One region of the Paracidovorax wautersii genome, then DNA from elsewhere that is predicted to be linked to it. Evidence: predicted binding sites of a transcription regulator. Region 1 holds the regulator's gene; each other region holds the start of a gene.
The links. The regulator NrdR, encoded in region 1, represses ribonucleotide reductase genes. The targets are predictions, from matches to a motif close to CACNANATNTNGTG.

Region 2: QE399_RS02410 (ribonucleoside-diphosphate reductase subunit alpha) is a predicted target of NrdR. The motif match lies at 2,230-2,243, and genes of this name have one in related genera.
Region 3: QE399_RS07220 (ribonucleoside triphosphate reductase) is a predicted target of NrdR. The motif match lies at 2,280-2,293, and genes of this name have one in related genera.

What each region holds. Positions count from the first base shown of each region.
Region 1 covers NZ_JAVIZX010000001.1:3,003,593-3,008,588, reverse strand. The annotation lists gene QE399_RS13630 (lytic transglycosylase domain-containing protein) at 244-1,143, shown strand; ZMP/ZTP riboswitch at 1,168-1,323, shown strand; gene glyA (serine hydroxymethyltransferase) at 1,360-2,604, shown strand; gene nrdR (transcriptional regulator NrdR) at 2,636-3,085, shown strand; gene aroC (chorismate synthase) at 3,370-4,467, opposite strand; gene QE399_RS13610 (CBS domain-containing protein) at 4,607-4,996, opposite strand, start outside.
Region 2 covers NZ_JAVIZX010000001.1:513,689-518,684, forward strand. The annotation lists gene QE399_RS02400 (sigma-54-dependent transcriptional regulator) at 1-1,444, shown strand, start outside; gene ampD (1,6-anhydro-N-acetylmuramyl-L-alanine amidase AmpD) at 1,428-2,027, shown strand; gene QE399_RS02410 (ribonucleoside-diphosphate reductase subunit alpha) at 2,334-4,996, shown strand, end outside.
Region 3 covers NZ_JAVIZX010000001.1:1,577,450-1,582,445, reverse strand. The annotation lists gene norR (nitric oxide reductase transcriptional regulator NorR) at 1-174, opposite strand, end outside; gene QE399_RS07235 (hemerythrin domain-containing protein) at 339-764, shown strand; gene QE399_RS07230 (cytochrome b) at 880-1,461, opposite strand; gene QE399_RS07225 (TetR/AcrR family transcriptional regulator) at 1,518-2,087, opposite strand; gene QE399_RS07220 (ribonucleoside triphosphate reductase) at 2,325-4,343, shown strand; gene nrdD (anaerobic ribonucleoside-triphosphate reductase) at 4,438-4,650, shown strand; gene QE399_RS07210 (anaerobic ribonucleoside-triphosphate reductase activating protein) at 4,634-4,996, shown strand, end outside.

The DNA.
Region 1 (4,996 bases):
CTAAAGATTGAATTTGTTAGTATTGACCTGACATTTAGAGACCTCCTAGAATCCGCCAGCCCTAAAAACGGGGTTTGCAAAACACCTTCACCCGCTGCCGAACCCGGCTAAGTCAGTTTGCTGTTTCCCTTGGCGCCATGCACAGGGCACGAACTTGATGGCGTACCAATCCAGGCGAGATGCCTGGCGAGGTGGACCTTCCACGGTCTGCCTGCACAGGACTCGACTCAGAAAGGAAGAGCTATGACAGCGTCAGGAAAAGTGGTTGCCGGAGTGCGTACATTCGCCTCCGACATCGTCGACGGCTTTCTTGAAATCACACACAGCGGCTTCGCCCTTCTCGGATTGGCCGTGGCTTTCGCGGCCATCACCCTTACGGCGCGGCCCGATCTGCGCCAGGCTGGCGAAGAACGCCTGATGGGCTGGCTCCAGGCCCGCCAAGAGGCATTGCTGGGCACGCCCATCGAGCTGGGCGCGATCGATCGCGCCACGGCCGGCAACCCCAAGGACCTGCCCAAGGAGCAGGCCGCAGTGGCGTACTGGCTGAGCAAGAAATACCGCGTCGCGCCCGAGCCCCTGGCGGTGCTGGTATCCGAAGCCTATGACATCGGTACCCGTACCAAGCTCGATCCCACGTTGATCCTGGCCATCATGGCTGTGGAATCCAGCTTCAATCCGTTCGCTCAGAGTTCGGTAGGTGCGCAGGGCCTGATGCAGGTGATGACCCGCGTGCACACCGACAAGTACCAGAATTTCGGCGGCCACTTTGCGGCCTTCGATCCGGTGAGCAACCTGCGCGTGGGCGTGAAGGTGCTGCAGGAATGCATCACCCGCGCCGGCTCGCTCGAAGGCGGTCTGCGTTTCTACGTGGGTGCGGCCAATCTGCCTGACGACGGTGGTTACGCGGCCAAGGTGCTGGCGGAGCATTTCCGTCTGCGCCAAGTCGCCAGCGGACGTGCCGTGCCCCTGCAGCCCGCAGCGCCCGCCACGCCACCCATGCTCTCCACCAAGGCGCCGGCCCAAAGCGTGCCGGCCCCTGCCGCGGCTGATGCAGCCGCCGCTGCAGCCACCGTGCCCGCCGCAGGCGCTGTGGGCGACAAGGTGGCACTGCTGTCCGAGCACGGCGCCACGGCCACGCCCTGAAACGCCACGCCCCTCGGCTACACTACCGGGGTACGCGACTGGCGATAGGCGCGGTGACCTGCAGTCACTGCCGCTGACGTGGAATCCGGCAGGGGGCCTTTCTCCTGTGAACCACTGGGAAGCGTACCGCAGGGCCCTGCTTCTCTTCCCTGCGTTCCGCCGTTCGCCTGGGCAGCCCTTGTTTCAAGGGACACAAGTTCATAGGACTGCCACGCCATGTACCAACGCAATATTCTTGTCGAACAAGCCGATCCCGAAATCTGGGCGGCCATCCAGGCGGAAAACGTCCGCCAGGAAGAGCACATCGAGCTGATCGCGAGCGAGAACTACGCCTCGCCCGCCGTCATGGCGGCCCAGGGCTCGCAGCTCACCAACAAGTATGCAGAAGGCTATCCCGGCAAGCGCTACTACGGCGGTTGCGAGAACGTGGACGTGGTCGAGCAACTGGCCATCGACCGCGTGAAGAAGCTCTTCGGCGCCGACGCCGCCAACGTGCAGCCTAACTCGGGCTCGCAGGCCAACCAGGCCGTGCTGCTGGCCTTCCTGAAGCCCGGCGACACCATCCTCGGCATGAGCCTGGCCGAAGGTGGTCACCTGACGCACGGCATGCCCCTGAACATGAGCGGCAAGTGGTTCAACATCGTCTCGTACGGCCTGAACGACAAGGAAGAGATCGATTACGACGCGCTGGAAGCCAAGGCGCGCGAGTCCAAGCCCAAGCTGATCATCGCCGGCGCGTCGGCGTACGCCCTGCGCATCGATTTCGAGCGCTTCGCCAAGATCGCCAAGGAAGTCGGCGCCATTTTCTGGGTGGATATCGCCCACTATGCCGGCCTCGTGGTTGCAGGCGAGTACCCCAACCCGGTGCCTTTCGCCGACGTGGTCACCTCCACCACGCACAAGAGCCTGCGTGGCCCGCGCGGCGGCATCATCCTGATGAAGGCCGAGCACGAGAAGGCGATCAACTCCGCCATCTTCCCCGGCCTGCAAGGCGGCCCGCTGGAGCACGTGATCGCCGCCAAGGCCGTGGCCTTCAAGGAAGCGCTGACGCCCGAGTTCAAGGCCTACCAGCAACAGGTGGTGAAGAACGCCAAGGTGTTCGCCGAGACGCTGATCGCCCGCGGCCTGCGCATCGTGAGCGGCCGGACCGAAAGCCATGTCATGCTGGTGGATCTGCGCTCCAAGGGCATCACCGGCAAGGTGGCCGAAGCCGCTCTGGGCCAGGCGCACATCACCATCAACAAGAACTCGATCCCGAACGACCCCGAGAAGCCGATGGTCACCAGCGGCATCCGCGTGGGTACGCCGGCCATCACCACGCGTGGCTTCAAGGAAGAAGAAACGCGCATCACGGCCAACCTGCTGGCCGATGTGCTGGACAACCCACAGGACGAGGCCAACCTGGCCGCCGTGCGTGCCAAGGTCCACGCGCTGACCAGCCGTTTCCCGGTCTACCGCTGATCCGGCGCCCCGCCCGCCCGCGCCCTGCCCCATGAAGTGTCCCTTCTGCAGCCATGCCGAGACCCAGGTCGTCGAGACCCGTGTCTCGGAGGAAGGGGACTTCATCCGCCGCCGCCGCCAGTGCGGCGCGTGCGAGAAGCGTTTCACCACCTACGAGCGGCCGGAGGTGAACTTCCCCGCCGTGGTGAAGAAGGACGGGCGGCGCATCGACTACGACCGCAACAAGCTGCTCGGCTCGTTCAAGCTGGCGCTGCGCAAGCGCCCCGTGAGCACGACGCAGATCGACTCCGCCATGGAGCGCATCGAGGAAAAGCTGCTCAACCTCGGCCAGCGGGAAGTGATGTCCCACCGCATCGGCGAACTCGTCATGCGCGAGCTCAAGAAGCTCGACAAGGTGGCCTATATCCGCTTCGCCAGCGTGTACCGCAGCTTCGAGGACATCGACGAGTTCCGCGCACTGGTGGATGAAGTGCGCAAGTAGCACCCAGGGCCGCGCTTTGCAGGCGCCCACACGTTGCTATTGAAAATATAGCTGCATGCGCTTGATTGGCGGGCGCAAACCCTGTATTTGGCACCAACAAGCAGCCCGCACGGCGGCGCTTGCCAGGCGTGCTTCCCGGCCGGACGCCCTGCGCTGAATGTCCTCGAGGACGTGCGCCAACGCCCACGGCCCAACCCTTCGCCCACGCCACGCAGATGCAGAGCGAGCGCCTCGTACAAGCGCTTCCACCTCGGCCGCCCGATGGCGGCCCCGGCCCGCCAGAATCAGAGCAGCGAGGCCTTGATGGGGGGCACGGCCTGGGTCACGTCGCCGCACTGCGCGCGGTGGCGCAGGGCGTGGTCCATCAGCACCAGTGCCAGCAGCGCCTCCGCGATCGGCGCGGCGCGGATGCCCACGCAGGGGTCATGGCGGCCCTTGGTGATGACTTCGGTGCTCTGGCCGTGCACGTCGATGGATTCGCGCGGGCTGATGATCGAACTGGTGGGCTTGATGGCGATGGACGCCTCGATGTCTTGACCGCTGCTGATACCGCCCAGGATGCCGCCGGCATTGTTGCTGGCGAAGCCGCCGGGCGTGAGTGAATCGCCATGGTGCGTTCCGCGGTGGGCCACGCTGTCGAAACCAGCGCCGATCTCCACCGCCTTGACCGCATTCAGCCCCATGAGCGCATGGGCGATGTCGGCGTCGAGCTTGTCATAGAGCGGCTCCCCCAAACCGACGGGAACGCCCGTGGCCTGGACGCGGATGCGCGCGCCGCACGAATCGCCCGACTTGCGCAGCGCATCCATATAGTCTTCGTAGGCAGACACATCGGCCACCGGCGCGAAGAACGGATTGTTCGGCACATGCTCCCAGCTCTCGAAGGGGATGGCCAGTTCGCCGATCTGCGTCATGCAGGCCCGAAAGCGCGTGCCGTACTTCTCGGCCAGCCACTTCTTGGCCACAGCGCCTGCGGCCACGGTGGGCGCGGTCAGCCGGGCGGAGGAGCGCCCGCCGCCGCGCGGGTCGCGGATGCCGTACTTGTGCCAGTAGGTGTAGTCGGCGTGGCCCGGGCGGAAGCTCTGCGCGATGTTGGAGTAATCCTTGCTGCGCTGGTCGGTATTGCGGATCAGCAGGGCGATGGGCGTGCCGGTGGTCTTGCCTTCGTACACGCCCGAGAGGATCTCGACCGCGTCGGGCTCGGCGCGCTGGGTCACGTGGCGGCTGGTGCCGGGACGGCGGCGGTCCAGATCGGCCTGGATGTCGGCCTCGGTCAGCGCCATGCCGGGCGGGCAACCATCGATCACGCAGCCAATGGCCGGGCCGTGGGATTCACCGAAGTTGGTGACTGCGAATAGGGTTCCGATGGTGTTGCCGCTCATGGGCGGCGATTATCCCAGAGCCCGCGGGCAGCCCGGGCGGCACACCGGCGCAGCGCGGTGGCCGCCCATGCTCATAAAAAAATAGCTGCTGGCGCCCGTTGCACAAGCGCCAGCAGCCTTTTTCGCTCTGATGCGGGGATCAGGCGGCGGGGCTGGAGTCTTTCTCCGGCCAATCGCGGATATAGGCCTTGAGCATCTTGTTCTCGAAGTTCTGGCTGTCCACCACGGCCTTGGCGACGTCGTAGAAGCTGATCACACCCATGAGCATGCGGCGGTCCATCACCGGCATGTAGCGCGCATGGCGGTTGAGCATCATGCGGCGCACTTCGTCCATCTCGGTTTCCAGCGTGCAGGTCAGGGGCGCATCGTCCATGGCCGAGCGCACGAGCATGTTGCCCACGTTGCCGCTGTTCTTGACCATGGCCTGGATCACTTCGCGGAACGTCAGCATGCCCACCAGGTCACCGTGCTCCATCACCACCAGCGAACCGATGTCCTTCTCGGCCATCACCACGGCAGCCTGGGCGAG
Region 2 (4,996 bases), 2.5 Mb from region 1:
AGGCTACCGCGTGGAAACCGCCGCCAGCGTGACCGAAGCCCGGGAGGTCCTCCAGGCCCAGCGTTTCGAGGCGGTCATCACCGACATGCGGTTGCCGGACGGCTTCGGCATGGAGCTGCTGCAGGATCTGCGCGACCAGCAACGGCGCGAGCGCTGCGTGGTCATGACCGCCTACGGGTCGGCGGAGAACGCCGTCGAGGCGCTGCGCGCCGGCGCCTTCGACTACCTCACCAAGCCGGTCGATCTCAAGCAGTTCCGCGCCGTGGTGGCGTCCGCCATCCAGGGAGCAGGCGGCGTGGTATGGGCATCGACGCCTGCGCGGGCCGAAGGTACGTCCGTCCGCGCCGCGCAGCCAGTGCCCGACGCGGCGACGGACAACCCGGCCCTGCAACGGCTGGTCGGCCCATCGGAGGCCATGCGCAACGTCAAGCAGCGCATCGCCAAGGTGGCCCGGAGCATGGCGCCGGTGCTGATCCGCGGCGAGTCCGGGACGGGCAAGGAACTGGTCGCCCGCGCACTGCACGCCTGCAGCCAGCGCGGTGACCGGCCTTTCGTGGCGGTCAACTGCGGCGCCATTCCAGAAAGCCTGCTGGAGGCCGAGTTCTTCGGCGCGCGCAAGGGCTCGTACACCGGCGCGGTGCAGGACCGCGACGGCTATTTCCAGGCCGCCCGAGGCGGCACGCTGTTTCTCGACGAGATCGGTGACCTGCCGCTGGCCATGCAGTCCAAGCTGCTGCGCGCCATCCAGGAGCGCAGCGTGCGCCCGCTCGGCTCCGTGCAGGAAGAAATGATCGACGTGCGCATCGTCAGCGCCACGCACCGCGATCTGGCCGCCGACGTGCAGGCCGGACGGTTCCGGCAGGATCTCTATTACCGCCTTAACGTCATCGAACTGCTGATCCCGGCCCTGCGGGAACGGCGCGAAGACCTGCCGGCCCTGTGCGAGGCCTTGTTGCTGCGCATCGGCCAGGAGTCCGGCGTGCCCGTGCCCCGCCTGAGCGCGTCGGCACTGGCCTGCATCGCGCAGCACCCGCTGCCCGGCAACGTGCGCGAGCTGGAAAACCTGCTGCACCGCGCGGTCGCGCTCAGCGACGCCGGCGAACTGCAGGTAGACCCGCCACCCGCGGCCGCGGGAGCAGACCCGGCGAACGCGCCCCCGAACCCGGCAGCCTCTGCGGCCGCCGAAGAGCCGCTCGCCGCGCCCCCGCTTGCCCCGGCGGGGCCGGCAGTGAATGCCGCCGCACAGCCATTGCCCAGCGATCTGCAGGGCTGGCTGGACCTGCAGGAGAAGGACATTCTGGTGCGCGCCTTGCGCGAGACCGGCTTCAACCGCACGGCCACTGCGGCACGGCTGGGCATCAGCCTGCGCCAGATCCGCTACCGTATCGCCCGCCTCGGCATCGCCACGCCGCAGGGCGGCGACTCCCATGACGACGAAACCTGATCCCACCGGCGACACGCAAGGCGCATGGGACGGCGGGCGCTACCTACCGGCCCGCTACCTGGCCTCACCCAACTTCGGCCCCCGACCACTGAGCGCGGCAGTGGACCTGGTCGTCGTGCACTCGATCAGCCTGCCCCCGGGCCAGTACGGCACGGGCTGCGTCCAGCAGCTCTTCACCAACCGCTTGGACTGGGATGCCCACCCCTACTTCCAGAGCATCCGAGGCCTGCAGGTATCCGCGCACTTTTTCGTCACACGCGAGGGCGTCATCTGGCAGTTCGTGGACTGCGATCAGCGCGCGTGGCATGCCGGCCCCTCCAGCTACCGTGGGCGAGAGAATTGCAACGACGATTCCATCGGCATCGAACTGGAAGGCCTGGAGGGCCAGTGCTTCGAGGAAGCGCAGTACGCGTCCCTCACTGCCTTGTGCCAGGACATCGCCTTGCGCTACCCGATTGCGCACATCGCCGGTCACGAAGATATCGCTCCAGGACGCAAGCAGGATCCGGGGGCCGGCTTTCGCTGGGAGCGGTTGCGGGATGGATTGGGCTGGCCTGTGGCGCGTTTCCCACGCCGCCGCTGAGCGGGGCGGAGCGGCCTGAAAAAAAGCGGGGCCGTCCCGGCATGAACGGCCTGCAGATCGCGTATCCTCGCCGGCCCGGCCGGTTTTGCGACACCAGAATCCGCCGATCCGCTGCGGTCTGTCCGTACGGATTCATCTGGTTGCAAGCGCTTCACCCGCTTCGCGCGGTACACTACCTGTAGTGCCTTGCGGTCGCCACACACCCCATATATAGTGTGCTCCGGCTTCCAGCCGGCCCATCTTCCTTGCAGATCGGCACCCGTCCCGCCGACCTGCCTCCCCGACAGCCCACAGAGAGGAAAACCCATGCAAGCTGCGCCCCATCTTTCGTCCGCCGACGCCGCTCAGCGCCCCGTCCAGCCCGCTTCCCCCGCCGAAGCCGCCGACTCCGCAGAGACGCTCACCCACTACCAGATCATCCGCCGCAACGGCGCAGTGGTGCCCTTCGAGCCCCAGAAGATCGCCGTCGCCCTGATGAAAGCCTTCCTCGCAGTGCATGGCACCCAGGGGGCGGCTTCGGCCAGCGTGCGCGAGACGGTGGACGCCCTCACCCAGGGCGTGGTCCGGGCGCTGATGCGCTCGCGTCCCAATGGCGGCACCTTCCATATCGAAGACGTGCAGGACCATGTCGAGCTGGGCCTGATGCGCGGCGAGCACCACGAAGTGGCGCGCGCCTACGTCCTCTACCGCGAACGCCGCACTCAGGAGCGTACGCACCACCAGGAGCAGCTGGCCCCGGCCACGCCCGCCCTGCACGTGATCGACAACGGCCAGCGCGTACAACTCGACATCCTGCGCCTGCACGGCCTCATCGAATCCGCGTGCTCCAACCTGGGTGCAGACATCAAGGCCGGCCCCATCGTCACCGAGACGATGCGCAACCTCTACGACGGCGTGCCCATGGACGAGGTCTACAAGGCCTCCATCCTGGCCGCGCGCACGTTGATCGAAAAGGACCCCGACTACACCTACGCCACCGCACGCCTGCTGCTGCACACCATCGTGCGGGAAGTGCTGGGCCGCGACGTCGTCCCCGCGGACATGAGCGCCGCCTATGCCGCCTATTTCCCTGAGTTCATTCAGAAGGGCGTGGACAACGAACTGCTCGACCCGCGGCTGCTGCAGATGTACGACCTGCACAAGCTCGGCGCGGCACTGAAGGCCGAGCGGGACCAGCAGTTCGATTACCTGGGTCTGCAGACGCTGTACGACCGCTACTTCCTGCACGTGCGCAAGACACGCATCGAACTGCCGCAGGCCTTCTTCATGCGCGTGGCCATGGGCCTGGCATTGAACGAGGTGGATCGCGAAGCCCGCGCCATCGAGTTCTATGAAGTGCTGTCGTCGTTCGACTTCATGTCGTCCACGCCTACCCTGTTCAACAGCGGCACGCTGCGCTCGCAGCTCTCCAGCTGCTACCTGACCACGGTGCCCGACGACCTGGACGGCATCTATGAATCGATCAAGGAAAACGCCCTGCTCTCCAAGTTTGCCGGCGGCCTGGGCAACGACTGGACGCGCGTGCGCGCCCTGGGCTCCCACATCAAGGGCACCAACGGCGAATCGCAGGGCGTGGTGCCTTTCCTGAAGGTGGTGAACGACACCGCCGTGGCGGTGAACCAGGGCGGCAAGCGCAAGGGCGCCGTCTGTACCTACCTGGAAACCTGGCATCTGGACATCGAAGAGTTCCTGGAGCTGCGCAAGAACACCGGCGATGACCGCCGCCGCACGCACGACATGAACACGGCCAACTGGATCCCCGACCTGTTCATGCGCCGCGTGATGGAAAAGGGCACCTGGACGCTGTTCTCGCCCTCCAACGTGCCCGACCTGCACGACCTGTTCGGCGCCGACTTCGAGAAGGCCTATGTGGCCTACGAGGAAAAGGCCGCACGCGGCGAGATCAAGCCCTCGCGCACCATCCAGGCCACCGACCTGTGGCGCAAGATCCTGACGATGCTGTTCGAGACCGGCCACCCCTGGATCACGTTCAAGGACGCCTGCAATGTGCGCTCGCCCCAGCAGCACGCCGGCGTGGTGCACTCGTCCAACCTGTGCACGGAAATCACGCTCAATACCAGCGACACGGAAACGGCCGTCTGCAACCTGGGTTCCGTGAACCTCATGCGCCACCTCAAGGACGGCGCCAACGGCAAGGAACTGGACCACGCCAAGCTGCGCAAGACTATCTCGGTGGCCATGCGCATGCTCGACAACGTCATCGACATCAATTACTACGCCGTCGAAAAGGCCCGTGCCTCCAACATGCGCCACCGTCCGGTGGGCCTGGGCCTCATGGCCTTCCAGGACAGCCTGTACGAACTGCGCATTCCCTACGCCTCCCAGGCGGCAGTGGAATTCGCCGACCAGTCGATGGAAGCCATCTGCTACTACGCCTACTGGGCTTCGACCGAACTGGCCAAGGAACGCGGCAAGTACGACAGCTACACCGGTTCGCTGTGGGACCGCGGCATCCTGCCGTTCGACACGCTGGACCTGCTGGAAAAAGCCCGCGGCGGCTTCGTCGAAGTGGACCGCTCTTCCACGCTGGACTGGGATGCCCTGCGCAAGAAGATCGCGCAGGACGGCATGCGCAACTCCAACTGCGTGGCCATCGCGCCCACCGCCACCATATCCAACATCGTCGGTGTGGACGCGTCCATCGAACCGTCGTTCGGCAACCTGTCCGTGAAATCCAACCTGTCGGGCGAGTTCACCGTGATCAACGGCTACCTGGTCCGTGATCTGAAGCGCCTGGGCCTGTGGGACGATGTGATGGTCATGGACCTCAAGCACTTCAAGGGCTCGCTGCATGCCATCGACCGCGTGCCGCAAGACGTCAAGGCGCTGTACTCCACCGCCTTCGAAGTGGCTCCTTCGTGGCTGGTGGAAGCCGCGTCGCGCCGCCAGAAGTGGATCGACCAGGCCCAGAGCCTGAACATCTACATGGCCGGCGCATCGGGCAAGAA
Region 3 (4,996 bases), 1.4 Mb from region 1:
GTCGCCGACCAGCCCGGTCACGGCCAGCGGCCGCAGATGGTCTTCCTCCAGCTTGAGCAGGGCCACCGCCCCGCAGCCGAAGAGATGGCGCAAATGGTCGACCAGATGCTGCATGCGCTCAGGCAGTGGCATATCGGCATTCAGATCGGCGAGGAGGGGCGCGGCAGACAGCATGGTGTTTTAAACCCGTTCAGGTCATTATTACCCCATTCACAACGGTTGATTTCACCATCAGCTCGTGCAAGCGCTTGATTCGTAAGGGCGCGGGGTTGGCCTGCGGCTTGCGTTGCATCAAGCAGCCTCTCCAAAGGCCCGACACCCCCGAAAGGACGCACACCGTGAACCTCGACCGCTTCAAGCACCAGCACGTGGACATCCTGCAGAGCATCGCCACGCTGCGCCACCTGTCCCATGCGGGCGTGGAAGACCACGCCACCGAGATCGCGCGCCAGATCGTCGCCATGAGCAGCACCATCAAGCTGCATCTCGCCGCCGAAGACCGCGCGCTGTACCCCGCGCTGCAGCACGAGGGCGATGCTGCACTGGCCCGCATGGGTCAGCAGTACCAGCAGGAGATGGCCTCGATCGCGCAGGACTACGACGCCTTCGCGCGGCGCTGGAACACGCCCGCGAGCGTGCGGGCCGATGGCACGGGCTTTCGCCGGGACGCCAACATCGTGCTGCGCCGCGTGCACGAGCGCATGCAGCGCGAGAACCGCGATTTCTATCCGCGCATCGAAGCGTTGGACGCCGTTCCCGCCTGATGGCCGGGCCCTGGCGCCGCATCTTCTTTCGTATTCCCTTCTATCAGTCATCCATCGGCGGGCTCCGGCCTCTGCCTTTCACCGGCCCGCTGGGCCGGTTTTTTTTGGCCCTCGCTCAGCGCCGGCCCGGCAGCATGCGCAGCAGCACATCGTCACGCCGCACCCAGTGGTGCGTCAGCGCTGCCGCCACGTGAAGGGCCACGACGACCCAGGCGACATACTTGCCGAGGAAGTGGTGGACGGCATCGATGGGTGCCTCGAACGCCTCCCAGCCCACGGACCCGGTGCGGCCGATCCAGCCGAAGAGGGCCGTCTCGTTGAAGCCTGTGACGGTGAACAGCCCGAAGTCCGTCGGCGCGCCGGTGCCGAGGTAGCCCGTGAGCGGCATCACCACGAGCAAGCCGTAGAGCGCCCAGTGCGCCGTGTGCGCCAGCGCGTGCTCCAGGGCCGACCCGGGCGGGTCTTGCGGCGGGACGTCCAGCCACCGGCACCACAGCCGCGGCAGCACCAGCGCACCGACCAACAGGCCCAGCGCCCAGTGGATGTTGAGCACGGGCAGGGCCTCATCGGACATGTCGTCCATGAACCAGATGACGTAGTACACGATGGCATACGCGCCGATGAAGGCGGCGGCGCTCGTCCAGTGGAAAAACTGGGCAAGGGCGCCGTAGCGGGTGGCGGTGTTGGTCCATCGCATGGGCCGGACTCCTAGAGGCGAAAACGACAAAAACGGGGCAATGGGGAGGCGAGCGGTCAGGCCCGTGGCCGCAAACCATCGAGCAGCCGCCCCAGGCCTTGCAGGGCATCGGCCAGCCGCGACTCGGGATCACCATCGGACTCGGCGATCCAGAACGACGCCTCGGTGACCACGCCGTACAACATGCGCGCCATGGCGCCGGCATGCAGCGGCGCCACGGAGCCTTCGGCGATCAGCTGCTGCAGGGCCGCCTCCAGCGCGGCGATGCCCACCGATTGCGCCGGCTGGGGCACGTCCCCGAAGACGGCGCGGGCGTCCTGCAGGATCACGCGGCGGATCTCCGGCTCCAGGGCCAGTTCGAGGTAGGTGCGGCAGCGCCCGCAGAAGCCCTCCCACGGCGTGGGCGCCGCCCGGGAGACGGCGTCCAGCCGCGCGCCCACCTCGGCCTCGATCTGTCCGATGACGGCGGCGAGCAGCCCGGGCTTCCCGCCGAAGTGGTGGTACAGCGCGCCGCGGGTCAGCCCGGCCTCGCGGGTGAGGTCATCCATCGAGGTCTGGGCATAGCCTTGCGCCGCGAACGCACGCCGCGCCGTGGCGACAAGCAGTGCGCGGGTGGACTCGATCATGGCCGCGCGGCTGCGGCGCTGGCGTTTGGGCGGGGGGGCTGGGGCCTGGGTCATTGTGGGGCGCATGCTATTCACATACATCTCGTATGTCAATGAATCGCGGGGAACCAAGGGGCGCAGGGTGCGGGTGCATCGCGGTCTCCGCCCTTGCGCTTCATCAAACTACCTATAGCGTCCGGCAGGTATGGTGCACACCATAGGTAGTGTTTTCAAGCCATCCGACCGGAGTGTTCCTGCATGCCATCCAGCCTCGTCTCCCTGCCCCGCGACGTCATCAAGCGCAGCGGCCAACACGCCGCTTTCGATGCCGGCAAGATCCGCTCCGCGCTGCAGCGCGCAGGCGCGGCGACGGGTGAGTTCGACGGCGACGAGGCGCAGCTGCTGACCGCGCAGGCCACCAAGGTGCTGATCCACCGTTTCCATGGCGAGGCCCCCACCATCGAGCAGATCCAGGATGTGGTGGAGCAGACGCTGATCGCCGCCAACCACCTGGCCACGGCCCGCGCCTACATCGCCTACCGCGAGCGCCACGCCACGCTGCGCGCGGACCGGCAGACGCTGGTGAATGTGGAAAGCTCCATCAACGAATACCTCACGCGGGCCGACTGGCGCGTGAACGCCAACGCCAACCAGGGCTATTCGCTGGGCGGGCTGATCCTGAACGTGGCGGGCAAGGTCACGGCCAACTACTGGCTGTCGCACGTCTACACGCCCGAGATCGGCGAGGCGCACCGCAATGGCGACATCCACATCCACGACCTCGACATGCTCAGCGGCTACTGCGCCGGCTGGTCGCTGCGCACGCTGCTGCACGAGGGCCTGAACGGCGTGCCCGGCAAGGTGGAGGCGGGCCCTGCCAAGCACATGTCTTCGGCCGTGGGGCAGATCGTGAACTTCCTGGGCACGCTGCAGAACGAGTGGGCCGGCGCGCAGGCGTTCTCTTCGTTCGACACCTACATGGCGCCCTTCGTGCGCGTGGATGCCATGGACTACGCCGCCGTGCGCCAGTGCATCCAGGAGCTGGTCTACAACCTGAACGTGCCCTCGCGCTGGGGCACGCAGACGCCGTTCACCAACCTCACGTTCGACTGGACCTGCCCCGAGGACCTGCGCGAGCAGGTGCCCATGATCGCCGGCCAGGAGATGCCCTTTGCCTACGGCGACCTGCAGGCCGAGATGGACCTCATCAACCGCGCCTACATCGACGTGATGACCACGGGCGACGCCAAGGGCCGCGTGTTCACCTTCCCCATCCCCACATACAACATCACGAAGGACTTCCCGTGGGAGAGCGAGAACGCGCGCCTGCTGTTCGACATGACGGCCAAGTATGGCCTGCCCTACTTCCAGAACTTCATCAATTCGGAGCTGGAGCCGAACATGGTGCGCTCGATGTGCTGCCGGCTGCAGCTGGATCTGCGCGAGCTGCTCAAGCGCGGCAACGGCCTGTTCGGCAGCGCCGAGCAGACGGGCAGCCTGGGCGTGGTCACCATCAACTGCGCGCGCCTGGGCCATCTGCATGCGGGCGATGAAGCCGGCCTGTTCGATGCGCTGGACCGGCTGATGGAGCTGGGCAAGCAGAGCCTGGAGACCAAGCGCAAGCTGATCCAGCGCCTGATGGACCAGGGCCTGTTCCCCTACACCAAGCGCTACCTGGGCACGCTGCGCAACCACTTCAGCACGCTGGGCGTGAACGGCATCAACGAGATGGTGCGCAACTTCACGCACGACGCGCATGACATCACCAGCGAGTGGGGCCACGCCTTCGCGGTGCGGCTGCTGGACCATGTGCGCGTGCGGATGACGGACTTCCAGGAAGCAACCGGCCACTTGTACAACCTGGAGGCCACGCCCGCCGAGGGCACGACCTACCGCTTCGCCAAGGAAGACAAGAAGCGCTGGCCCGCCATCCTGCAGGCCGGCACGGCCGAGCAGCCGTACTACACCAACTCGTCGCAGCTGCCCGTGGGCTACACCAGCGACCCGTTCGAGGCACTCACGCGCCAGGAGCAACTCCAGTCCAAGTACACCGGCGGCACGGTGCTGCACCTGTACATGGGTGAACGCATCTCCAGCGGCGAGGCCTGCGGCCAGCTGGTCAAGCGCGCGCTGACGAACTTCCGCCTGCCCTACATCACGGTGACGCCCACGTTCTCGATCTGCCCCACGCACGGCTACCTGGCGGGCGAACACCCGTTCTGCCCCACCTGCGACGAAGAACGCCTGCAGGCCAAGCGCCAACGCCTGGCGGCCTGAGGATTTCAAGCCAAATCGGCCTCAAGCGCTTGATGGACAAGCGCATCTAGCTATCAATACCGAAGCATTTTCTCCACCACCGAAAGGACCTTCCATGAGCCAGTATTCCGTTGCCGAACAAGGCGCCCTCGCCGCGGCCTCCGACGTGCAACTGACCGACGACGAGCGCCAGCCCTGCGAGGTCTGGACCCGCGTGATGGGCTACCACCGCCCCGTGGCCAGCTTCAACACCGGCAAGCAGGGAGAACACCACGAGCGCCGCTTCTTCGCCGAGCCTGGCCGTGCCTGCCCTGCCAGCCACTGCTGAACCCGCGGCCCGGGCGGCCGACGCGCTGCGCATCGGTGGGCTGACGCCGCTCACCACCATCGACTTTCCGGGCCGGCTGGCGGCCGTGGTGTTCTGCCAGGGCTGCCCATGGCGCTGCACCTACTGCCACAACACGGAGCTGCTCGACGCGGCCGGCCCCACCGCCCACACCTGGGCGGATGTGGAACACTTTCTGCAGAGCCGCCGGGGCCTGCTCGATGGCGTGGTGTTCTCCGGCGGCGAGCCCACGCTGCAGGCCGGCCTGCCCGATGCGCTGGCCCGCGTGCGGGCCATGGGCTTTGCCACCGGCCTGCACACGGCCGGCATGTACCCCGAGCGCATCGAC